Linked DNA regions of Puniceicoccus vermicola. The protein of the gene in region 2 interacts with the protein of the main gene of each other region in a pairwise test. Links are inferred from orthologs where the notes say so. Each region holds a gene or a part of one and is shown on either strand. Other genes may lie near its edges. The genes, in order: H5P30_RS15240 and rlmB.

What was found.
Region 1: the proteins of rlmB (region 2) and H5P30_RS15240 interact in binary tests that used the Escherichia coli proteins (3 or more experiments, as listed by UniProt). The link is inferred for Puniceicoccus vermicola from one-to-one orthologs.

What each region holds. Positions count from the first base shown.
Region 1 is NZ_JACHVA010000118.1:70,199-78,502, reverse strand. Bases 5,400-8,304 are described here. They hold H5P30_RS15240 (NAD(P)H-hydrate dehydratase), read right to left. Parts: upstream 7,686-8,304; coding sequence 6,114-7,685; downstream 5,400-6,113. Other genes in these bases: H5P30_RS15230 (pyridoxine 5'-phosphate synthase), read right to left, coding at 8,116-8,304; acpS (holo-ACP synthase), read right to left, coding at 7,712-8,119; H5P30_RS15245 (AraC family transcriptional regulator), read left to right, coding at 5,400-6,124. In the rest of the region: H5P30_RS15270 (leucyl aminopeptidase), read right to left, coding at 1-837; H5P30_RS15265 (class I SAM-dependent methyltransferase), read left to right, coding at 842-1,450; H5P30_RS15260 (sugar phosphate isomerase/epimerase family protein), read right to left, coding at 2,011-2,787; H5P30_RS15255 (Gfo/Idh/MocA family protein), read right to left, coding at 2,826-3,899; H5P30_RS15250 (Gfo/Idh/MocA family protein), read right to left, coding at 3,927-5,090; more of H5P30_RS15245, read left to right, coding at 5,267-5,399. UniProt on the Escherichia coli protein: Bifunctional enzyme that catalyzes the epimerization of the S- and R-forms of NAD(P)HX and the dehydration of the S-form of NAD(P)HX at the expense of ADP, which is converted to AMP.
Region 2 is NZ_JACHVA010000089.1:11,439-27,551, reverse strand. The notes cover bases 11,922-14,649. They hold rlmB (23S rRNA (guanosine(2251)-2'-O)-methyltransferase RlmB), read left to right. Parts: upstream 11,922-12,864; coding sequence 12,865-13,434; downstream 13,435-14,649. Other genes in these bases: H5P30_RS11490 (aspartate-semialdehyde dehydrogenase), read right to left, coding at 13,779-14,649; H5P30_RS11500 (iron chelate uptake ABC transporter family permease subunit), read left to right, coding at 11,990-12,853. Also shown: H5P30_RS11555 (ATP-binding protein), read left to right, coding at 1-1,546; H5P30_RS11550 (response regulator), read left to right, coding at 1,521-1,961; H5P30_RS11540 (endonuclease/exonuclease/phosphatase family protein), read right to left, coding at 2,160-3,056; H5P30_RS11535 (M48 family metallopeptidase), read right to left, coding at 3,056-4,378; xseB (exodeoxyribonuclease VII small subunit), read left to right, coding at 4,471-4,731; dxs (1-deoxy-D-xylulose-5-phosphate synthase), read left to right, coding at 4,728-6,650; H5P30_RS11520 (transposase), read right to left, coding at 6,687-7,643; excinuclease ABC subunit UvrB, read right to left, coding at 7,742-9,781; H5P30_RS11510 (DJ-1 family glyoxalase III), read left to right, coding at 9,933-10,481; H5P30_RS11505 (dihydrolipoyl dehydrogenase family protein), read left to right, coding at 10,534-11,913; more of H5P30_RS11490, read right to left, coding at 14,650-14,783; H5P30_RS11485 (L,D-transpeptidase), read left to right, coding at 14,782-15,333; dnaB (replicative DNA helicase), read right to left, coding at 15,679-16,113. UniProt on the Escherichia coli protein: Specifically methylates the ribose of guanosine 2251 in 23S rRNA.

The DNA.
Region 1 (8,304 bases), on a different replicon or contig from region 2:
CAATTCGGCGACGGCCTTCATGATGCCGAGGACGGAACAACCTCCCATCTTGTCGAACTTCATCTCATCCATGTGGTCGGCGCCTTTGATGCAGAGTCCTCCGGAATCGAAAGTGATGGCTTTTCCGACGAGTGCCAGGGTGGGGGCGTTCTTTTTCTCGGTTGTATAATCGAGGCGAATGAGTCGGGGGTCGTTGCTGGAGCCTCCGCCGACGGCGAGGAGTCCGCCAAAGCCGTCCCGCTGCAATCCGGATTTGGTCCAGATCTGGCATTTCAATTCATGTTCTTGGCCGAGATTGCGAGCTTCTTTGGCCAAGGTTTCGGGCGTGATGATGTTCCCAGGGAGATTGCCCAGATGCCGGACATAGTTGGTCGCCTGGCCGAGGGAAATTCCCCGAGCGATGAGATTCCGGATCGACTTGAGCGATTTTTTCGGGCCGATCAGAACCACCTTGACGGTTTTCTTGGTCTTCTTTTCAGCCTGGAACTCATCGAAATGGTAGGCTCCGACGGTCAGTCCTTGGGCGATCTCGACCACGCGGTTCTCGATTTCACTGACATCGATAAGGATTTCGTCGGATCCCAGGTTGATCGCTTTGCGAATCGCCTGCCCGGAAGCTTGCCGATAGCTATTGCTGGTGACCTGGTCGGCGTCTCCGAGGCCGACATAGAACTCCCGTCGCTCGGCTGCGTGGAAGAGCAGACAGGTCTGAGCAGACCCATCGAATTCTTCGGAGCGAAAGGGACGAGGGATGAAATCCCCTTTCGTCTTGAAAAGAACGAGGTCTGCGTTTGCGGAAGCGGAGTCGCTGGCTTTGATTTGGATCCGTTCGGACATGGTTATGAAATTGACAGAGGGAAATTCAGAATACAACGAGGGAACCGATTGGGAGCGAAGATATCGAGAAGGAAATGCTCCCTGGGACCACGGAAAATCAGTACCTGCAGTCGCAGAGGCGCTGGAGTTTTTTGGGAAGCCCCGAAAAATTCTGGTTCCCGGGTGCGGGTTCGGGCACGATGTGGCCGCGTTGTCCCGCGGCGGGCATGAGGTCGAGGGTTGGGATTTGGCGCCGACGGCTGTCGCGCAGGCTCGGGAACTTTATGCAGAGGCAGGTGTTCGTTTTGACGTTCGGAATCTTCTCACTGCGGAAGTGGAGGAAGATGCCTTTGATGGAGTCTTTGAGCACACGTTTCTCTGTGCCATCGGCCCGGACCATTGGCGGACTGCTTCGGATCAGTTCGCCCGTCTGTTGAAGCCGGGAGGGCTCTTCTTCGCCATCCTTTTCACGGAGATGGAGGAAGAGAATCCGCCTCCGTGGGGAATTTCGGCCGATCAAGTCCGCGAACTCTTCTCCCCAACGTTCGAGATTTTGGGCACTCGTCGTCCCCGAGAGGCTTTCTCCCGCCGGATCGGCGAGGAGACCTTGTGGGAGATGCGTTTGCGCGGATGATCTTTCGGGCGAGTGGTTTGAAGGCGGAATGCCAGTAACTTTAGCTGTGCGGTCCTGTAGTCGCGGAAGGTCTGCCCAGAACGATCCGTCGGAGAAATACGCAATGGGGGCAGCTGAAGCTGCTCCCCTACGAGTAGCCGCTCAGCTTTAGCTGCGCGGTCCTGTGGTTGCGGAAGGTCTTCCCAGAACGATGCGTCCGAAGAAATCGCAATGGGGGCAGCTGAAGCTGCTCCCCTACAGTAGCCGCTCAGCTTTAGCTGCGCGGTCCTGTGGTCACGGAAGGTCTTTCCAGAACGATCCGTCCGAGAAATACGCAATGGGGGCAGCTGAAGCTGCTCCCCTACGAGTAGCCGCTCAGCTTTAGCTGCGCGGTCCTGTAGTCGCGGAAGGTCTTCCCAGAGCGGATCCGTCCGAGAAATACGCAATGGGGGCAGCTGAAGCTGCGCCCCTACAGTAACCGTTCTTGCATAAAAAAGGTCCGCCTTACCGTGGCTGTGGGTTCAGTGACCCAGCCACGGTAAGCGGACCGGAAATGGGGAAAATCAGAGGATATTCTGATCTCAGTCGATTGCGAGAGTCTTCAGATAATCGAAACTGATTTTAATCGATTCGAAGGGGTCGCCGGGGCAGCTGTCCTGCTCGACGATGAACCATTCGCAACCGGATTCTTCGGCGGCGCTGATGATGCCGGGAATATTCAGGTTTCCTTGGCCGATTTCGGAGAACTCGACTTGGGTCTCGTCGTTGATGCGGTAGTCCTTGAGGTGGAGGAGTGGAAGGCGGTTCTTCAAGCAGCGGCACCAGCCCGCTGGATCTCCACCGCCAAACTGCACCCAGTAGGTATCGATCTCGCCTTGAAGGTGTTCGGGATCGGTTTCGGCATAAATGCGTTCGAGGATGATCCGCCCGTCGAGTTTACGGAACTCATGGTGGTGGTTGTGGTAGGTCAAAACCATACCGGCATCGGCCAGCACTTTGCCAGAGGCGTTGAGCTTTTGGATCAAGCCAGCGACGGATTCTTCGCTTCCGAAATCAATGTCTTTCGGGAATGGATACGCCGTGGCCTTTGTGCCGAGTGCGGAGAGATTTTTCACCACTTGCTCAGGATTATCGAGGACGAGATCGCTGGGCTCGTGAGTGGCGCAGATGGTCAGGCCATTTTCCGCGCAGATCTCTTTGATTTTCTCCGTCGGAACGACCGAATAATCGACGCCGCTGATCTGAACGGCTTGGTAGCCGATGGCGGCGACTTTGCGGCAGGTTTCCGCAAAGTCCTCAACGGAATTGGTGAAATCCCGCAGGGTGTAGAATTGAATGGCGATTTGTGAGGTTTTCATAAGTTCGTTGTTTGCCGTTTGATTGGGTATCGGAAGAATCAGCTTTTGCGGTCAGCTTCCTGCTGGGCGAGCATCGAGAGCTCTGCGGCTTTGAGGGCATGATCTTGGGTCATGGCTTTCTCGGTGCGATTCAGGCAGTCGAGGATAAAGCGGCCGAAGAAGGGGAACCCGACGCGGCCTGCGCACTCGATCATCTCTTCGGTGTCATTGTTGACGAGGAAGATCTTGTTGCCGCCGTTTTCCTCGCAAACATTGATATATTTGCGAAGCTCCATGTAGCCTTTTTCGCCGAGAATGAAAGTGCGCCCGTCGCCCCAGGTGCGGGACTTGGCCGGGTTGAACCAATCCATTCGGCAGTAGGCGGAAGCGCCGGTGCTGAGCTGGAGGCTGGCTTCACCAAAATCTTCGAGGCCGGGAGTTTCGGCATTGGCAAAATTTTCCACGCGGGCGGAGAGAACCTGTCCGTCGGTCGCTCCGGAGTATTCGAGGAACTGCTCAAACTGGTGGGAACCGATGTCGGTGATGATTCCACCATAGGCTTCCTTGTCGAAGAACCAGGCCGGACGGCTGCTGGCGGCGAGGTTGTGAGGGGCAAGATTGAGGATCTGGAGCACGCGACCGATGGCGCCGTTCTTGATCAATTCACCGGCATGCCATGCCGATTCGTTCATGAGGCGCTCCGAATAGGAGACCATGTACTTGCGGCCCGTCTCTGCGATCTTTGCCCGGGCTTGGGCGAGCTGCTCGAGGGTGGTGAAGGGCGACTTGTCGGTGAAGTAGTCCTTACCCGCATCCATCACCTGAAATCCGACTTCGGCCCGGCGGTTGGGGATGGCGGCCGAGGTGACCAATTGCACCTCCGGGTCTTCCAGGATGTCTTCGAAGCGCGTGGCGACCTTGGTCCCGGCATCCAGATGATCTTTGATCGGATCCAGCTTGGCCGGGTCTTCGGAGTAGACCCACTTCAGGGTGCCCCCGGCTTTGGCCAGGTTGCTCAATTGACCGTAGATGTGGCCGTGGTCGAAGTGGCTGGCGGCGAAGACAAATTCTCCCTTTTCGACGACCTTTTCGGTCGCCGCTTCCGGGGCGTAGTTCATTCCGTCTTTACTCATAATAATTTCGTTCCTTCCGGGGTTCGCTTAGAAGCTTTTGGAGAAGTCGCTGGCTTCGCCAGCTTCGACTGTCTTCTTGACGAAGGTAGAGTTCTCAATGCGGCTCTTCAGTTCAGCGGCATAGGCGGCGCTGTCGATCGGCACTTGAACCGGCTTGTCGGTGAAGCCAGAGAGGAGCATGGCGTTGGCGAGCTCGACGGAGTGGATGCCTTCGATCGCAGGAGCGATGAGCTTTTCCTTTCCGGTGATGGCGCCGACAAAGTTCTTCAGAATGCCAACGTGTTGCTCTCCGCCCCCTTCGGTCGGGATCGAGACATCCCATGTGGATGGTTTCTCGAATCCGGTCTTCGACTCGCCGAGGTGCTTCTGCGCGGGAACTTCGTTGCGATGATATTTGAGGGTGTCGCCACCAGAGATTTCCAAGCGGCCTCGGTCACCCACGATTTCCAAGCGGTTGACTCCGGGGGCTTCCCCAGTGGTGGTGATGAAGACTCCTTGGACACCGGAATCGTATTCGAGCAGGGCGGTTACGGAGTCTTCCACTTCGATGTCGTGGAATCGGCCGATCTGGCAGCGAGCGGTTACCCGGCTCGGCATCCCAAAGAGCCATTGCCAGAGGTCGAGCTGGTGCGGGCACTGGTTGAGCAGGACGCCGCCGCCTTCTCCACCCCAGGTCGCACGCCAGCCGCCGGATTTGTAGTAATGCTCGGTGCGGAACCAGTCCGTGATGATCCAGTTGAGACGGCGAATCTCACCGAGCTCACCCGATTGGATCAATTCACGAGCCTTCTGGTAGCGGAAGTCCGTCCGCTGATTGAACATCGCGGCAAAGATTTGCTTGGGGTTGCCGTCGTAGGCGGCGATGAGCTTTTCGCAGTCCTCTTTGTGGACGGAGATCGGTTTTTCGACGAGGACGTGCAGACCCTTTTGAAGGGCTTCGATCCCCAGGGTGGTGTGGCTGTAGTGCGGGGTGGAAATGAGGACGGCATCGATCTCGTCGCTCTGGATCAACTCGGACCCTTCCACAAATTTCTTCACGTCCGAAACTCGGTCCCGGTTCTTTTCTTCACGGTCCGCAATCGCCGTTAGCTTCAGGCCGGGAACCTTCCCGTCCTGAATGCTCTTGGCATGGACTCCGCCCATATTGCCGACTCCGATGATGCCAATCCGAATATCTTCGTTTTTTGCCATGGGGGAAGGATACCGAAAGAAGGTGGGATCTGCCAATGGATGTTTTTGGGAAAATTTGCACTTTTCAACGGAGTGACGGGTGCACGGTAATTCTGAAGAGATGAGTGCATTTTGCAGTAGGAAGGTCGTTTTTGAGGCATTCTACGCAGAATAGAAGTCGCCAGCTTGTTAAGTTTATGGCAAGTGAGGTCGTAAAAATTTGCATCATCCGGCCGACCGTGATCCTCTTCGAAGCTGCCATGCAAGGGAGTGAACGGATTTGGACAATGCTAAATTGCCGGTTTTACGTGAATGAAGAAGACTGGAACTGGAACTCGGGATCACGGCCGCATTTCAATTTTTGGGTGGCGACTCAAGGAGGAGGTGCCGTCCGGGTGAACGGGGTGGAATACCGTCTTCATTCCGGCGTGGTTTTCCTCTTCAATCGGACAGACCAAGTGGTCGCAAGAGGAGATCCAGAGCAGGGGAAGGTTGGAAATTTTGCCACTCACTTTATTCCCGACTCCCTCTCCGAGCCCGAGCTTGAGATGTTATCCAGGCGCCTGAGTGGACGCTCTTTTCGCGATTGTCTCTGGCTGATGCCGGCTTTGCGGGATTTGTCCCGGGATTTCTCCTTTGGGGGCATCCCCGATGACCCGCGGTTGGGGACCCGCCTGAGATTGATTTTTGGCCTCCTCGACAATGAGCCGGACCGATCCCGTTTCAATGAAGGCGATCGCGAGGTCGGCGAGGTGGTGGAACGCATCCGGCGGAATCCGGCCTCGACCTATTCGGTTGAGGAAATGGCGCGCAGCTGCGGCCTCTCCGTCTCGCGATTCTCGCGAAGGTTTCGGGATCTCGTCGGTCTGCCTCCGAATCAATTCATGGTGCAGGAGAGATTGCGTACGGCCGAGATGCTCCTGCTGGGAGGGAATGAAAGCATCGAGCACATCGCCGAGCGGCTCGGATATCGGGACGTCTATTTCTTTAGTCGGCAGTTTCGCCGGCATCGGGGAGTTTCGCCTTCCCGCTTTCGGCGTGGGTTCAATGCTTGAAGCCGAGCGCTTCCGGGAGGAAATCGAGAAGGAGGGTCGTGCGAACGGCCCAATTTCCCCGGGCGCGGGCCAGGCAGTCTGCCGCTCGCCCGTGCCAGACGGTGGCCAGAGTGGCGGCTGAGGTCGGATTCTTCGGGTCCTGGGAGAGAAGCGAGCTCACCATACCGGCAAGTAGGTCGCCCGTACCTCCTCGGGCCAAAACCGGCCCTCCAAAAGGAGAGAGGTAGACGTTGAAGGCATTGGCGATCCGGGTGCGGGGTCCCTTCAGGATGACGATGCAGCGGTTACGTTGGCAGAATTGGGTGAGCGAACTCGCGCCACTATCTTCGAAGGTTTCTCCTCCGATCCGCTTCCACTCGCCCGGGTGGGGAGTGAGGACCACGGGTGAAAACTCTTTGGGGCGGGCCTGGAGGTGCTCTTGGAGATCCGGCACGAGAGCGTCCGCATCGACCACGATTGGCTTGTCGACCGTCTCAATGACTTTCTTGACCAGATCCTGAACGCCTTGGGTGCGACCGAGGCCGGGACCAATCAGGATGCAGGAAAAATCATCGAATCGGGATTCCACCTCTTCGAGGATTCCGTCGTGCAAAGTTCCTTCAATCGAGGGAATTGCCTTCCACATGGCTTCCGGCTGGAGGGGAATGCCAGCGCGGGCAACGGATTCCAGGGTTCCGACGGTGAGGAGCCCGCATCCGGAGTTGGCCGCGGCCATGGTGGCCATGAGGCAGGCACCGGGCATGGAGTCGGACCCCGCTAAGACGAGTAGGTGACCGTAGGTGCGCTTATAGGTTGCCGGTTCGCGGAAGGACGCTAACTGCCAAAGGATATTCTGCCGGAGGATGCACATCTCCGGCTTCAAGTCCGGACGCGGTTGAAAAAAACCGAGATCGAGGTAGCGGAGACGACCTACTTTCGCAATGGACCTGTCCTCCACCACCGGAACCTTGGCGATTCCGGTCGAGTAGGTGAAGTCAGCTTCGAAAGCATTTGGATCAGACTCATCGCCAATTCCAGAGGGGAGGTCTACCGCCGCCCGCAGTCGAATGTGTTCAAACTCGTTGACGGCTTGAATGATGGCGAGCGGGGAACCCCGCAGAGGAGGACGGCACTGCATTCCGAAGATGCCGTCGATGCAGAGGTCAATGCAGCGGCCGCGGGAAAACTTTTTCAGTAGAGGGGTGATCTCATCCCCTTCCTCAATGCAGTGGATTTCGCTACGGACGCGCAGCAGCTCATAGGGAGCCCGGACATTCTTGCGGAGGCTATCGACGGGAAAGGCCAACAGAACCATGACCTCAAGGTCAGGATGACGGTCGAGGAGGGTGTTGGCGCAGATTAGGGCGTCCCCGGCGTTGTGTCCTTTCCCCGCGAGAATGACGGCTTTCCCTTGGGCGGGAAAACCGCTGATCTCTTCGAAGTCATCCTCGACTGCGGCCGCTATGGCGCGGCCGGCGCGATACATTAGGATATCTTCGGTTTCCTGTCCGCTCGAGAAAAAGGCTTTCTCGTATTCCGTGGAGGCAGAACAGGAAAGAACCGGATGAGCGTCGATTTTCACAGTGGAATTCAAAAGATCAAAAAATTTTATCGAATGAGAATTGCGACCGCCGTGGCGTGATCTCGCGTGTGGGCAAGACTGATAAGCACATCGGTTGCCTGTTTTTGGCGCAAAAGCATTTGGCCTTTTTCGTCGAGACGGATGAGCGGTTTCCCGAGCTCATCCTTGACGACTTCGACCGATTTCCAGCCCAAGTGTTCCCCGATGCCGGTGCCAAAGGCTTTGGAGACTGCTTCTTTGGCTGCGAACCGGGCTGCGAAGTGGGGGCCGTTGAACTTGATGGCGTCGCAGTATTCCAGTTCCCCGTCGGTGAAAACCCGGTTGCGGAAACGCTCTTGCTGCCGTTCGAGAGCCTTCATGACGCGCGAGACCTCAATGAGATCAATGCCGACCCCGAGGACCGATGTGCCTTCTGGAATTTGGGGAACGGTCATGCCGAGAGATGGATGGCGCTCATGCGGATTTTCATTTCCCGGACAGCTTCTTCAATCCCGTAGAAAAGAGCCCGGGAGAGGATGCTGTGGCCAATGTTCAGTTCGTGCAGATGCGGAAGTTGGCAGATGTTGCCGATGTTGACGTAGTTAATGCCGTGCCCCGCGTTGACCGTGATCTCCGAGCG
Region 2 (16,113 bases):
GAAGGACTCTGGCAAGGAAATCATTCGGTTGGACCGGATCGGGACGAGCATCGAAGAAATCCAGGAATCCGATCTGAGGCAAAAGGGACATCGAGACTATTTCCTCGATACCCCCCGTGCAATGTCGACCAAGCCCTACTTCTCTAAGATCGATCTAAATCGCGAGGACAACTTCATTGAGGTTCCTCACCGTCCAACCCTTCGGGTTTCCCTTCCTGTCTTCGATTCGTCCGACCAATTTTTCGGAATCGTCATCATCAACATTAACTTTCGGCCCTTTTTCGAGAAGCTCTTTGAAAAAATCCTCGACCGATATCAGATATTTCTCACCGATGACCAAGGGAATTATCTCATCCAACCCGACTCTACACGTACTTTTGGTTTCGATTTAGGAGAGGATTACCGCGCCCAGAATGATTTTCCGGAATTGGGCGATTTTTTCGATTCGCCCCGCACTCAGATCACATTCCGCCTCGACGCCTTTTCGACCGCAGCCGGAGATCTGATCCACTTCCAAAAATTTCAACCTTTCGAAAACTCCCGGACCCTCGCTCTCGGATCCGCGGCTTACTTTGATGACATCGCGCAAACCTCGGCATCGATCAACCTTCAGGTCATTTCCCTCGTGGCCCTTTTGATCGCCATCGCATCCTTGTTCGCGTTCCTCATCTCAACCAAGCTCGTCCGCCCAATTCAAAGAATCTCGCGTGCTTCCAAAGAACTGAAGAAAGGGAAGATCCAATTAAAACTTCCGACAGACCGCGATGATGAGATTGGTGATCTCGCCCGCGCCTTCTCCGATATGAGAGAATCCATCACCCGCAACGAAGACGACCTAATCGCCGCGAACCATAAACTTTCTGAGGCTAATAAGGATCTGAAGCACTTTTCCCACATTTCCTCTCACGAACTCCGTGAGCCCCTCCATCGGATCGCCGGAATCATCAATCTCCTCAAATTCGAGGAAACTCCTGCGGCCCAGAAGGAACTTCTCCGTGATGCCGAAAACGAATGCGTTCGGGCAATCCAACAGATCGCCGATTTTCGAGCTTTCTCGCGGATCGGAGAAGACACCCTTCTCAGGGAAACTGTGGATATGGAAGCCATGGTGAAGAAGATCCTGGAAAATTTCACCTCGGAGCTGGATCGCCGAAATATCAAAATCCGCATGGATCCGCTCCCCTCACACAGCGCCTACCCAAACCTCATCTATGTTCTGTATCGCAACCTAGTCGAAAACGCACTGAAATACTCCAAGGGAGAGCGCATAGTCCTATACTTCACGGCCGAAACAACCGAAACGGAAACGATTTTCGGTTTAAAAAATACGGGATCCAGCATCCCTCCTGAAAAAAGAGATTCCATTTTTGACCTATTCACGCGACTCGACAAAAATCGTCCCGGCACCGGAACCGGCCTCACCATCTGCAAGAGAATCGTAGAACGCCATTCCGGACGCATCTGGGCCGAATCCACCGAAAACTCAACCCACATCCGCTATACACTGGAGAAAAAGAACCATGCAAATACTGAATCAGACCAATAATTATAAATGCTTAAACGACTCGAACCCCATCATCATGGTCGATGACAGCAAGATTGACATCTCAATTGCCCAGCGAGTCCACAAGCGTTCCGATCTCCCGAACCCGTTTCTCAGCTTTTCGAGTGGCCCCGATTTCCTCGTTTATATGAAAAAGGTGAAGACCGGGGAGGAACCCACTCCCGCTCTCGTCCTCCTCGACATCAACATGCCCATGCTCAACGGCTTCGACACCATCGCCGAACTGCGAAAACAGGAAGAGTTTGCGGACATCCCGATCATTATCATGCTCACGAATTCCGACGACCCCCACGATGTCGAAAAAGCCCGCGAGCTGGGTGCCAATGGCTTCCAAACCAAAATGTTCGAAATCGAAAAATACGTCGCATTTTTCAATTCCTTAAAGAGCTCGTCATAGCTGATTTCGCTGGTCAGTGATCAGCATGGTCGGGATGACTGGATTCGAACCAGCGACCTCTGCGTCCCGAACGCAGCGCTCTGCCAGACTGAGCTACATCCCGAAAAGAGAAACTATGACTCAAGCAGAGTGATTTTCGGAAAGCAAGAATTCTGAGGGAAAAATTCCTTTCTGGGGCGACCGAGACTCTCCTCCAGCTCAAAGCCCCGCAAAATCCAAATCGAGGAAAACCGGGCGATGGTCGGTCCCATTACGGATGTAAAACGGATCGAAAATCGTCCCTTCATTCCCGACGACAAGGGGAGACATCTCTCGCGAAGCGAGAAAGAAATCAACTCGCTCGTATACGTCCTCATCGTCGTAGTAAAAAGTCCACTTTTCTCCGCGGGAATCAAACGATTCGACGATGCGGGCGATTTCAACGGACCCTCTCCGCTGGAAGCGCCGCAACGGGGCGCTCGCCCGGTGGTCATTAAAATCCCCCGTGATCAAGTAACGCCCCTCCCCATTCGGATATCGCTCGAGGATTCGGTCGCGCGCGGCTTGGGCTTCCTTGGTACGACGTTCGCTTGACTGTGGATCCGCATCGACCTCAGACCACCGACTCTTCAGATGCACGACGAAGAGACTCCAAGTCTCCTCCTCGGACTTGCCCACGGGGAAGACCACTTCGAGCAAGCCGCGCTTTACTCGTAAGCGTTCACCTTCGTAGGGAAAGTCGAGATCGCGGTGCGGAATGACTTCAATCGGCTCCACTTTGGAGAGAACCGCCAAGTGGCGCACTGGATCCGAAGCCTCGAAGTACACCGCGTAGGGGAAATCGACCCCGTCCGCTTCCAGGTCTCGCTTCAACTCCTGCAGAAAAGGCCAAGCCCCCATTTCCTGCATGGCGAGAATGTCCGGATCGATTTCCTCAATCGCGCGGCGGATCGCCGTTTTCTCAGCCTCTGGCTTCGGATGCTCGGGACGCCACTGGCCGTCTATCCGTCGATCTTGAACAAGGTAGTTCCTGAGATTCAACGTCGCTACCCGCACATCTTCTCCCCACGCTGCAGTGCAGACGAGGAGGAGAACCCATGCGGCCCAATTCTTCATCAGGAAGGACTTTCGACGGCTGGTTCCTGTGGCTCCTTCGGATCATTCCCTTCCGGTTCGCCCTCTCTCAGGCTTTTCTCCCGCTCCCGCAAGGTCGGGTGGGAATAATAGAACCGACTGTAACTCGGATGCGGAATGAGATTCCCCAGATTCTTCTTATACATGACCCGCAATGCCGAAATCAGGTGCCGTGAGGAGCCCATGGCATCCCGGGCGAAACGATCCGCCTCATATTCGTGTTTGCGCGACATCCAGTTGAACAGCGGGGAGATCCAGAAGGTCACCAATCCGCCGAGAATGATGAAGAGGATGAAAGCCGGAACGAAACGGGCCAAGTTCCCGTATTCCACCGGACTCATCGTGAACCCAAATCCGCCGACAAACCAATCCTGCATGGAAAGCCACTGCAAAAGCCAAAAGCCAAAAGCCATGCTCACCATCGAGATTCCAATCATCCGCGGGATGTGCCCTTTGCGGTAATGACCAATCTCGTGCGCCAAAACCGCCTCGATTTCCTTCGGACTCAACTGCTCGATGAGAGTGTCGAACAGGACAATCCTCCGAAAACGCCCAAAGCCCGTAAAGTAGGCATTCGAATGCGAAGAACGCTTGCTTCCGTCGATAACCTGAATCGTCTTCGCCTTGAAACCAGTGCGATCCGCCAACGACATCAGTCGATCCTTCAAATCACCATCCTCAAGCGGCTTGAGCTTATTGAAAAGAGGAACAATCAAGACTGGATAGAGCACCAGCATCAACAACTGGAACCCAAAGACCACAGCAAACCCGATAATCCACCAGGTGGAGGGAAAACTCAGCGCAATCCACAGAATGAGGGCCGATAGCGGCACCCCGATGACATACGTCAACACCAGCCCCTTGATCTTGTCCGTCCACCAAAGCTTCGGCGTTGTTTTGTTAAAACCGAACGACTCTTCCAGACGAAACTGAGAATACCATTCGAAGGGCAGCCCCGGCAGCGATAAGGCGAAGAGAATCGTCACAAACGTAAACGCCTGCGCCCAGAGCCCAAAACCCAGCCATCCCGAAAGGCCGTTATAAATCACAGGGATAATGGTGAAAACTAAGATTACGGCCAGCACGGCGGCGTCGTAAATCGTCTCCTTTCGGCTCAAGGACGACTTTGCCAAGGTGTAGTCGTTCGCCTTGTCAAACGTCTCGCGATCGAAGACTTTCTGAAAAACCGAAGGGATGCGATGCCGCTTCTCCTCCACATGCGTGGAATTTAGCTTTTCGAGAAAAAACTCGAAGCAACACTTCAGGGTGAGGAGGATTATGGCTGCAAAAATGGGTGCGGTCATCCAGACAAATGGACGCGCTTGCGGGAAATTTTGCAAGAAAGATGGGGAGACGGCTTGTGATTGCCCATTCAACCCTCAAGATACCCTTCAGAATGAGCAAAATGGAATTGGAAAAATTTTCCTATGAAGAGGCCTATGGGCAGCTGCAGGAAATCGTCTCCCGTCTGGAGGAAGACGAGCCCTCCCTCGACGACTTGGTAAAGGACTACGAAAAGGGAATGAAACTGCTCAAGACTTGCCACAAACGACTCAATGAAGCCGCTCTTCGCATCGAAAAAGTGCGCGAAGATGAGGAACTCTCCCTTGAACCATTTGACGAAGGGACCACCCCCGAAGAGAATCAATCGAAGTGAATCCCGAATCCATTCTTAGCAAAATCCGGAATCCCGGAGACGTAAAGGCCCTCGACAAGAGCCAACTGGAACCGCTTGCCACGGAAATCCGCAAGCGCATCATTGAAGTAACGGCCGCCAATGGAGGTCACGTCGGCCCCAATCTGGGCGTCGTCGAGCTCACAATCGCCCTCCATCGCATTTTTGACACTCCCAAGGACCGCTTCGTATTCGACGTCTCCCATCAGGGCTACGTCCACAAGCTTCTCACCGGCCGCAATGACGAGAAGTTCAACTTGATCCGGCAAAAGGACGGTTATAGCGGATTCCTCAACCGCGAAGAAAGCGAGCACGACTGCTACGGCGCCGGACACGCGGGCACTGCCCTCTCCGCCGCACTCGGCATGGCTGCCGCCCGGGATCAGCGGGGGACCGATGAAAACGTCGTGGCCGTCTGTGGCGACGCCGCCTTTACCTGCGGGATCACTCTCGAAGCCCTGAACAACATTACCGATTCGACCAAGCGGCTAGTCGTCATCCTCAACGACAATGAATGGTCCATCGACAAAAACGTCGGCGCCCTCTCCCGCTATTTCAACGAACTCATCACGACTCCGATCTACAATCGGATGAATGAGGATTTTGAAGCATTCCTCAAACGCGTTCCCGGAGGAGAGTCCCTCATCCGCCTTGGCTCCAAGTGGAAACGGGAGACCAAAGACTTTTTTGCCTCCTCCTCCATTTTCGAAAATTTCGGCCTCCGCTACATCGGGCCGATTGATGGCCACAATATTGGCGAGCTCGAACAATACCTCAAGTTCGCGCGCAACGCTCCAGAACCACTAGTCCTTCACGTCATCACTAAAAAGGGCAAAGGAAGTGATGTCGCGATCGCTCAACCCGAGCGCTTTCACGGCACCTCCCCCTTCGATCCGGAGACAGGGTCCTCCAAACCCGGCGCTCCGGGAAGTCCCCCCAAGTATCAAGATGTTGTCGGCGAAGCCGTAGTCGCTCACTGCAAAAAGGACAAGACCATCGTCGGAATAACCGCTGCCATGCCGAGCGGAACGGGTTTCGATAAGTTGCGCGACAGCCTCCCGCAGCAGTATTATGATGTAGGGATTGCCGAAGAGCACGCCGTTCTCTTCGCCGCGGGAATGGCCACCAACGGGCTCCATCCCGTCTGCGCCATCTATTCCACATTTCTCCAGCGGGGAATCGACCCCATCATCCACGACATTTGCCTGCAAAACCTACCGGTCCTCTTCTGTATGGACCGCGCCGGACTTTCTCCGAACGACGGTGCCACCCACCACGGACTTTTCGATATCGCCTACCTGCGCGGAGTACCGCGGACCGTCATCATGCAGCCTCAAAATGAGGATGAACTCACCGATATGGTTGCGACCGGACTGCAGCATCAGGGCCCTGCCTTCATTCGATACCCCCGCGGCAGCGGCACGGGAGTTCCGATCAAAAAGGAACCCAAAATCCTCGAAATTGGAAAAGCAGAAGTGATCCGCCAAGGCCAAGACGTCCAAATTTGGGCCTTGGGAACAATGATTTCCGAAGCCGAAACCATAGCCTCTAGAATCGCCGAAATCAGCGACCTGAGTGTAGGAGTAGTCAACGCCCGCTTCGCCAAGCCAATCGACAGCGCCCTCCTCCAGGAACAGGCAAAATCCGCCAAACTCATCGTAACCCTGGAGGATCACGTCCGCACCGGCGGATTTGGCACAGCCGTCTTAGAGGATCTCTCCGATGCCGGAATCCCAACCCCCGTAGAGCGGATTGGTTGGCCCGATCAATTTATCGAACACGGCAACTCGAATAAAGACCTCCGCCAAGCCTTCGGCTTGGATCCACAGAGCATTTTCGATCGCGTAAACCAACGGCTAGAAGCCATAGGAGCGACCCAGAATCTCCCAACTTCTTCCTAATTCAAGGCAGCCGGGAAAGCTGCGAGTAGCTACCGACTACTCAAACAAGCGCTTCCGCAATCCAGTCCCGACGGCAAGCCCATTCCAATAACTCCCCCGTAGAGGGTGAGGTCTTCGCGCCCGCCTCCCCTCCGGTTCATCTTCTCGGACCTTTCGCACAAAGTCCTCCGATCCCAGCACCATCCCGTCCGAAAAATACCTCACCCGGCACCGCAAAACCACTGAAAGAGGCAACTTCCCCTTCTCCTCCCGCAAAACCCGAACCGCTTCTTCGTGAGAAATAGACGCTTTCCCCTCTTTCTCACCATCGCCAGCCCCATACAAAGTCTGCCGATAACCAGCCAGGTCCTTATCCACCACCGAGAGCCCAGCCCGAGCCAATCGGCCACCGCCGAGAGCCTCCGCATACCCGCAAAACCGATAATCCTTAGGATCCGAAACCAGCCCGGCCCGAACCGCGTTCAGGTCAATATAGGCCGCCACTGTCCGCAAAGCCCACCGATCCCCTTCGACCAGCACACTCTTAAATCGAGCCGACCAAAGCGGCCCAAAACGATCACGCGACCGGTTAAACCAAAGCGTATACCGAAGCTTCAGAGTCCGCATAAACTCCGATACATCATGCATCCTTCGGGTAAGCTCCTTGCGCAACTCCCTCCCATCAAGAAAGTTATCCTTCAAATGCCCCTCCAAAACCTCCGCAGGCATCGGATTCCAAGGCGTAGGCTTAGGATACAATTTCCGATACCGACGAACCAACTCCTCATCCGAAACCTCCGTCCCTGCTGGTGGCACCTCCACCAAAATATGGAAATGGTTCTTCATGACCGCATAAGTAACCACCCGAACCCCAGAAAACTCAGCAACCTGCCAGATCATCTTCCGCAACACCTCCCTCTCCCGATCCCCGAAGAGAGCTTCTCCGTTCACAGTCCGACTCATCAGATGATAATAAGCCAATTGATCCGAAATACGATGTCTGCGTCTGCCCATACCCTACTATCACCTATCGATGTATTATCGTCAAATTTAATAGAACGTTTCTATTAAATCCAATAATCTGAATACATTATGTTGATCATTGATTTCAATCACCTCTTCTTCTGCCGGTATTTCCCACCCTTGGCCTTCTTCTTTCGGGTGCTTTTTCCACCGGAAAAACTGGGTAATGTTGCTTCTCCATCGCGTAGCGCCTGGATCTGGTCTCGGAGAATTGCGGCGCGTTCGAATTCAAGGTCGAGGGAGGCTTGCTGCATCTCTTCTTCCAATTCGGCAATGACGGCGGCTACGTCCTCGTCCCCTACTCCTTCGGCTACTACCATGGGGGTAGGTTCTTCTTTGGGGCGATGTAGGCTGGATTGATCCTTTCTTCGTACTCCAGTTGGAGTGATGCCGTGCTCTTTGTTGTAGGCGAGCTGTTTCTCGCGGCGGTACTCAGTCACATCAATGGCCCTTTGCATGGATCCAGTGATGCGGTCTGCGTAGAGGATGACTCTCCCCTTTTCATGGCGGGCGGCGCGACCTGCGGTCTGGATCAGGCTGGTTTCACTTCGGAGGAAGCCTTCTTTGTCGGCATCGAGAATTACGACTAGGGCCACTTCGGGGAGGTCCAGGCCTTCTCGCAGGAGGTTGACTCCGACCAGAACATCAAATTCTCCTGAACGTAGCCGCCTCAAAATTTCAACCCGCTCGATCGCATCAATGTCTGAGTGCAAATATTCTACTGAGATCCCATCTTCCCGTAGATAGTCGGCAATGTCCTCGGACATTCTCTTGGTCAAGGTAGTGACTAAGGTCCGGTCTCCATTCTCACGGGTATTGCGGATTTCGGCCATGGTATCCTCCACCTGTCCCTTGATCGGCCGGATCTCCATGATGGGGTCTACCAATCCGGTTGGGCGGATGATCTGCTCGGCAACTTTCTGAGAGATCCCTATCTCATACGGAGCGGGGGTTGCGGAGACGAAAAGGGTCTGACCGGTGACTTCACGGAATTCGTCTGGCTTGAGGGGGCGGTTATCGAGAGCGGAAGGAAGGCGGAAACCGAAATCAACGAGGCGGCTCTTGCGCGAATGGTCCCCGTTGAACATGGCCCCGATTTGCGGGACCGTTACATGACTCTCATCAATGATGAGGAGGAAATCGTCGGGAAAGAAATCGATTAGGCAAAATGGACGATCACCGGGGTTTCTTCCACTGAGATGCCGGGAATAGTTTTCGATCCCGCTGCAGAAACCGATCTCCTCTAACATCTCGAGATCATACTCGGTGCGCATCCGAATTCGCTGGGCTTCGAGAAGGCGCTGGTCTTGTTCGAACTCCTTGACGCGACCATCCAACTCATTCCGAATCTCCTTCACGGCCCCTTTTAACTTATCTTTCGGAGTGATGTACTGATTGGCGGGATAGAGGAAGAAATATTCAAAGGCCTCCCCGGTCTCACCGGTAAGCGGATCGAGTGGTTTTACAGATTCGACCTCATCTCCCCAGAACTCGACTCGAATCGCACTCTCCCGGTAGGCCGGAAAAACATCGACCACTTCCCCGCGAGCCCGGAATTTCCCCCGCGAGAGCTCCACGTCGTTGCGCTCGTAAAGATTCTCAACCAACCGCTCGAGGAAAGCATCCCGGCCGAGCTCTTCTCCCGGACGGATCTCGATCATCATCTCGCGAAAATCCTCCGGGCTCCCCAAGCCATATATGCACGAGACACTGGCCACGACGACGACATCCCGGCGGGTCAAGAGAGAGCTCGTCGCTGATATGCGGAGACGCTCGATTTCCTCATTAATCGAGGAGTCCTTCTCAATGTAGGTATCCGTCTGCGGGACATAGGCCTCCGGCTGATAGTAATCGTAGTAGCTGACAAAGTATTCGACGGCATTATCCGGAAAAAATCCTTTAAATTCCGAGAACAGCTGGGCGGCCAAAGTCTTATTGTGGGAGATGACCAAGGCTGGCCGATTCAATTGGTGAATCAGATTCGCCATGGTGAAAGTCTTTCCCGATCCAGTCACCCCCACCAGGGTTTGATAACGGTTTCCGGTCTTAATCGAATCCGCCAATTCTTCGATGGCCCGAGGCTGGTCCCCGGTCGGCTGATAGTCTGACTGTAAACGAAACTCTCCCATTTCCCCAAGACTGACCGAAAATTTGATTCGGTCAACGGGGAGAACGGCTTATCCGGTCCCGTTGCAAAATGCTGGTCTGATCTTCGTTCGTCCAGACGGCAAATTCCGGCGATTCCTTGAAACTCCTCCAGTTGTCCCTCATCTTTCCTCCATGAAGAAGCGAGTACTGGTCCTTATGGAAAATGGTTTCGAAGAGATCGAGGCCATCAGCCCGATTGATATTCTCCGCCGCGCCGAGGCCGAAGTCGTTCTCGCGGCAACCGGTACGGATTTGCTGGTCGAGGGAAAAACCGGGGTTCGCCTTCAGGCAGACACCTTCCTGGCCGACTGCCGCAATGAACCCTTCGATGCCCTGATTGTCCCCGGAGGCCCAGCGGCAAAATCACTTCGAAAGAACCCTGCTGTCCTCGAGGTCGTTCGCGAATTCTACGAGAAGAACCTCCTGGTTGCAGCCATCTGCGCTGCTCCGACCGTCCTCAATGAAGCGGCCATTCTTTCGGGAAAGCGCTATACGGCGCATTTTTCGGTCGCAGAAGAACTTCAGGAAATCCTCCCTGACCCCGTGGTCCAGGATGGGAACCTCATCACCTCCCGCGGGGCCGGAACCGCCGTCGCCTTCGGTCTTTCCATCGTCGCCGACCTCTACGACGAGGAGACCGCCAACGAGATTGCCACCTCCATCTGCCTCCCTAATGCCTAAGGGATCGTCAGCTTGCATTCGTGGGCAAATCTCTCAATTCTGACCGGGCAACATGAGCCAAGATCATTTCGATTTTCTCGTCCTCGGGGGCGGCAGCGCGGGATACAACGCAGCATCACTGGCGAGAAAGCACGTCGAACGAGTCGCGATTGTTGACGGAAGCAAAGAGCTCGGAGGGCTCTGTATTCTCCGCGGCTGCATGCCTTCGAAAACGCTCCTCTACTCGGCGGATGTTCTTCAACTGGCCCGGGAAAGCCGCAAATTGGGACTTAATATCTCCCGCCCTCAAGTCGACATGGCGGCCCTCCATCAGCGCAAGTTGGATATGATTGCCGATTTCGCCGGACACCGCCGCTCGCAGATTGAATCGGACCGCTACCACCTGTTTCGCCAGAACGGCAAACTTGGTCCGGATCGGACGGTTATCCTTGATGACGGGACGCAGATCTCTGCGGACCGTATCCTAATCTCGACTGGATCTCATGTCTCGGTGCCCGATGTCCCCGGGCTGGCCGACGTTCCCTTCCTGACCAGCGATGATATCCTCGACCTCGATACCGTTCCCGAATCGGTCATCGTCCTTGGAGGTGGAGTCGTCGCCTGTGAGCTGGCGCAGTTTCTTTGCCGGATTGGCTCCAAGGTCATCATGATTCAGCGCAGCCCTCACATTCTCTCCGATTTTGAGCCGGATATGGCTGCGGTCTTGGAAGAAGCATTGATCGACGAAGGGGTTGAACTATTCACCCACACCGACATCGAAAACATCGAGCCGAACGAGAACGGAGTTTCCGTGCAGTTCCGCCAGGGACACCGGGCCGTGATTCGGCAAGCGCAATTCCTCTTCAACGCGCTGGGGCGCAAGCCAGCCACCGCGAAACTGGGACTCGAAGAGATCGGCATAGAAACTCGCTCCAGCGGGCACATCCGCACCAACGAGTACCAAATGACCTCTCATCCAGGGATCTACGCCGCAGGCGACTGCGCCGGCCCTCACGAGATCGTCCATATCGCCATTTTGCAGGGTGAAACAGCCGCCCGCCACTCACTGGGACTCGAGCCAATGCCCGTCGATTATGACAAGGTCTTGTCTGTGGTCTTCACCGATCCACAGATTGCCTCGGTTGGCCCCTCTGAAGAGACGATTCGTGAGAATCTGGGAGACTCTCTGCAAATTGCCGAGTTTCCGTTTTCCGACCATGGCCGATCGATGCTGATGGAAGCCCGTCGCGGATACGTTCGCCTCTTCTCAAGCTCCTCTGACCGGAAGATCCATCGCGCGGAATGCGTGGGTCGCGACGCCGGGGAACTGATTCATTCGATGGCTGTCGCTGTCGGAACCGGTGCCACTGTCGACGAGATCATGAAAGCACCTTGGTATCACCCGACTCTCTCGGAGATCTGGACCTATCCGCTTGAGGATTTGGCCGGCTGATCAATTCTCTGCGCCGGTTTTACTCCCAGCGATTTTGAGGATTCCCCCCGTCCCGAATTCGTAGTAGACGCCTTTCGTGGATTTCTTTTCCCAGCCACTCTCCTTTGAATTCATCCAACGCGCAGCCTGGACGGCCGCCGTCGTGGGATTTACCAACGGATTCCTGAGTGGCTATGTCGTCATGCGCCGATCCGCACTCATGGTGGGGTCTCTCTCCCACACCCTGCTGCCGGGAATCGCCGTCGCAATCCTCATCGCCGGACTAACCACCGCAACCGCCTTCATCGGAGCCCTGATCTCCGCCCTACTCGTTGGCCTCGTGGCTGTATTCGTCGCGCGCACCTCACGGATCGACAGCCACTCCGCGCTCGCGGTGCTCTACACCGCCGCCTTTGCGGGCGGGCTGCTCATTCTGGATCAAATCCCGACCCCGATGGAGCTTGAGCACTGGCTTTTCGGGAACATCCTCGCCCTTTCCAACCCCGATCTCTGGATGTCATTCGGGGCCTCCGCAGTGATCCTCATCACATTGATCACCTTGGCACGCCCCCTCCTCCTCTTTCTTTTCGAACCCACCATCGCCGAGAGCCAAGGTGTCCCCGTGCGCCGTCTCGGTTATCTACTGACCGGATTGGTGATCCTCGGGCTTGTGGTTTCGATCCAAGCCGTGGGATGCATCCTCTCGGTTGCGATGCTCGTCGCACCGGCTGCCGCAATGCTCCAGTTTTCCAAAAGCCCTCAATCCCTCATCTGGGGCGGAGGCTTTCTCGGAGCCATTGTCTCGGTTCTCGCCGTCTTCATTTCCTATTGGCTCGACCTCCGGGTCGGCGCCGTCATCGTTCTCATGCTGGGAGGAGCCGTTTTTCTGGCATACCTCTTCGGATTCCGTCACGGGGCCCTTCGTCTGCTCCTCCAGCGCCCACCCGCCAAACACTCTTAGATCCACCAACCATGGGTAGAAACTCGATCAAGAAACTGCGTAAACCCCCACGCTACAACCGGGGATCGGCCATCGTGCATCTTGTCGACGAGCCAGACCTATTCCGCCTGCTCGAATCGACCGAGAACCCCTTTGTCCTCGTCCTCGACGGGGTTCAGGATCCCCACAATCTCGGTGCCTGCCTCCGGACCTGTTCCGGCGCTGGCGTGACTGCTGTGATCGCCCCCAAAAAAGGCGCTTGCGGGATCACCGATACGGTTCGCGACATCTCCTGCGGAGGCACCGAAGATGTCCCCTTTCTTCAGGTTCGCAACCTGAGCCAAACCCTTCGCAATCTCCAAGAGATGGGAATTCGTCTCGTCGCGACTGCAGACGAGGCCGAAGAAAGCCTCTACGAAGTCGATCTCACCGGCCCCGTCGGCATCATTCTCGGGAGCGAAGGCTGGGGCGTTCGAAAGAAAATCGCCGACAATTCGGATCATCGGGTGAGTATTCCCATGCAAGGCTCTGTCGACTGTCTGAATGTTTCGGTCTCCACGGGAGTTTGCCTCTACGAAGCCGTCCGTCAGCGGCTGACCTAGGTTTGGCGGCATGCTTGCGGAGTCCGCCGAGGGTGGACGAGTTCAGAGGGGCAGTGTCGCTGAGGGGCGACGGTGCTGAGGGGCAGTGTTGCTGAGGGGCAGCGTGATGGGCGCAGCTGAAGCTACTGCCCTACTTGCCGCACCACTGCAAATCGAGAGCTGGAAGCTCTCGCTACCTTGATTGCCTATTCTCGCATGAGTTCTCGCGCTACCCGTAGGCCTGGATGCGCACTCGGCCGGATCAGGAATCGTGGGCTCGAAAGGTCACGAGGAAGAGTCCCGATTGTTTTCTACCCAAGTGGTGGGCGCAGCTGCTGCCCTCCTTTGGAGAGGAAAGATTGCTCTTACCGCACCAAATGCTCAGCAATTTGGAGAGCATTGAGGGCGGCGCCCTTCCAGAGCTGGTCACCGACGACCCAGAAGGCCAAACCGTTTTCGAGGGCTTCGTCCCTGCGAATGCGTCCTACGCCACAGGCTACCTTACTCGAATAACCGAGAGGCATGGGATACTCGAGGTTTGTCGGATCGTCGACCAACTCGGCACCGTCAAAGGCAGCCACTGCGGCTCGGGCTTCGGCGACATCGACGGGCTTCTCAAACTCGGCGAAGATGCTGATCGCGTGCGCCCGGAAAACCGGAACCCGCACGCAGGTGCAGGAGACTGGTAGGCTCGGCAGCGAGAGAATCTTACGACTCTCATTCCGCATCTTCACTTCTTCCTTCGTATAGCCGGATTCGAGGAACTTATCGACGTGAGGAATCAGGTTAAAGGCAATCGGATGCGGGAAGGTTGAAGGATTCGCGTCCTTCCCCTCCGACCAAGCGCGCACGCCGTCTTCGAGTTCGGTAATCCCCGTCGCCCCTGCGCCGGAGACCGCCTGATAGGTCGAGCAAATCATCCGCTTCAACCCGAAGCGCTGATGCAGCGGAGCTACCCCCATGAGAGTAATCGCCGTCGAGCAATTCGGGTTGGCGATGATCCCCTTATGATTGAGGAGCGCCTCGGGATTCACCTCAGGAACCACCAAAGGCACCTCGTCATCCATCCGGAAGGCCGAACTGTTGTCGATGACGACGGCTCCTGCTTCCACAGCCGCTGGAGCCATGGCGAGAGAGCGGTCTCCCCCCGCGCTCAGGAAAAGATAATCCAACCCGGCGAATTCCTCCGGTCTTGCCTCTTTAATCGCGATGGATTCTCCTCGAAAGGTGAGCTCCTTCCCCACCGAACGTGCCGAGGCGAGGAGACGCAGTTCAGCTACCGGGAAATCCCGTGCTTCCAGCAATTCCATCAACTCACGACCAACCGCTCCGGTTGCTCCGACTATTCCGATTCTCTTTCCTTCACTCATGAATTCATCTCCCGATACTAAAGATTTCTCCATTCTTATCGACAAGTGCCTCGACCTGTCAACGACCCCCACACCGATTTCGTTGACCGTAAGCATCGCCCGACAAGCGCTCGACCTCTATCAGGACGGGGCATTGCGCAAATCGTTTGTCATCTCAACTTCGAAAAATCCGCCCTCCTGCGTGGAAAATTCTCTCGGCACTCCCAATGGTCTTCATGAAATCGTGGACCTGATCGGCGAAGGTGAACCGCGAGGGACCGTCTTCCGCGGCAGAGTTTCGACCGGCAAACTCTACTGGGAGGAATCGGAGGAAGAGCAGCAAAAGAATCTAATCACCACCCGGATCCTCCGTCTCCGCGGCCTTGAGGACGGGATCAACAGCGGCCCCGGAGTCGACACCTACGACCGCTACGTCTACATTCACGGCACGAATCACGAGGATCAGCTGGGCCATCCCGCCAGTGCAGGGTGCGTCCTCCTCTCGAACAGAGATATGGAGGAGCTCTTCAATGCGGTCGATCTCGGCTCGAAAGTAATGATCTGCGCGTAAATGGTCTCCGCTTGAGATCTCAGGCGGACCTTCAAGACTAAGGAGGACCAGACCGCACGACTAAAGTCGAACGGGGACGGCGGAGAGGCAGGATCCGTTTGCTAAAGCTGCACGGTACGAAAAATCCGCCTCACGGATTACCGATCACCGACCACGGATCACTGACCACCGATCACCGACTACCGACTACCGACTACTGACTACCGACTACTGACTACCGACTACCGACTACTGACTACCGACTACCGACTACTGACTACCGACTACCGACTACTGACTACCGACTACTGACTCACCGACTACTGACTACCGACTACTGACTCACCGCTCACCGACTCAACCGGCTCAACCAAACCCGCCGCCAACTGGCGATTCTTCGGTGTAGTTTGCGAAGCGGGTGTATTTCCGGAGGAAGGCCAAGTCGACGGATCCCGTAGGACCGTTTCTTTGTTTGGCGAGAATGAGGCCGATCTTCTCGACATCTTCCGCGCGCTGGTTCTCTTCCTGGTCGTCGCTGCGCGGACGGTGCAAGAGGAGGACCACGTCAGCATCCTGCTCAATCGCTCCGGACTCACGGAGGTCGGACATCCGCGGCTCGCGCTTCTCCTTCTCACTCTCACGATTAAGCTGACTGAGAACGAGCACCGGAACCTCCAATTCCTTGGCCATCGACTTCATGCCTCGGGAGATTTCAGCAATCTGATTCTCACGGGAAGCCCGGTTATCCATCCCGGCGATCAGCTGCAGGTAGTCGACCACGATCAGACCCAGTTTGTAGCG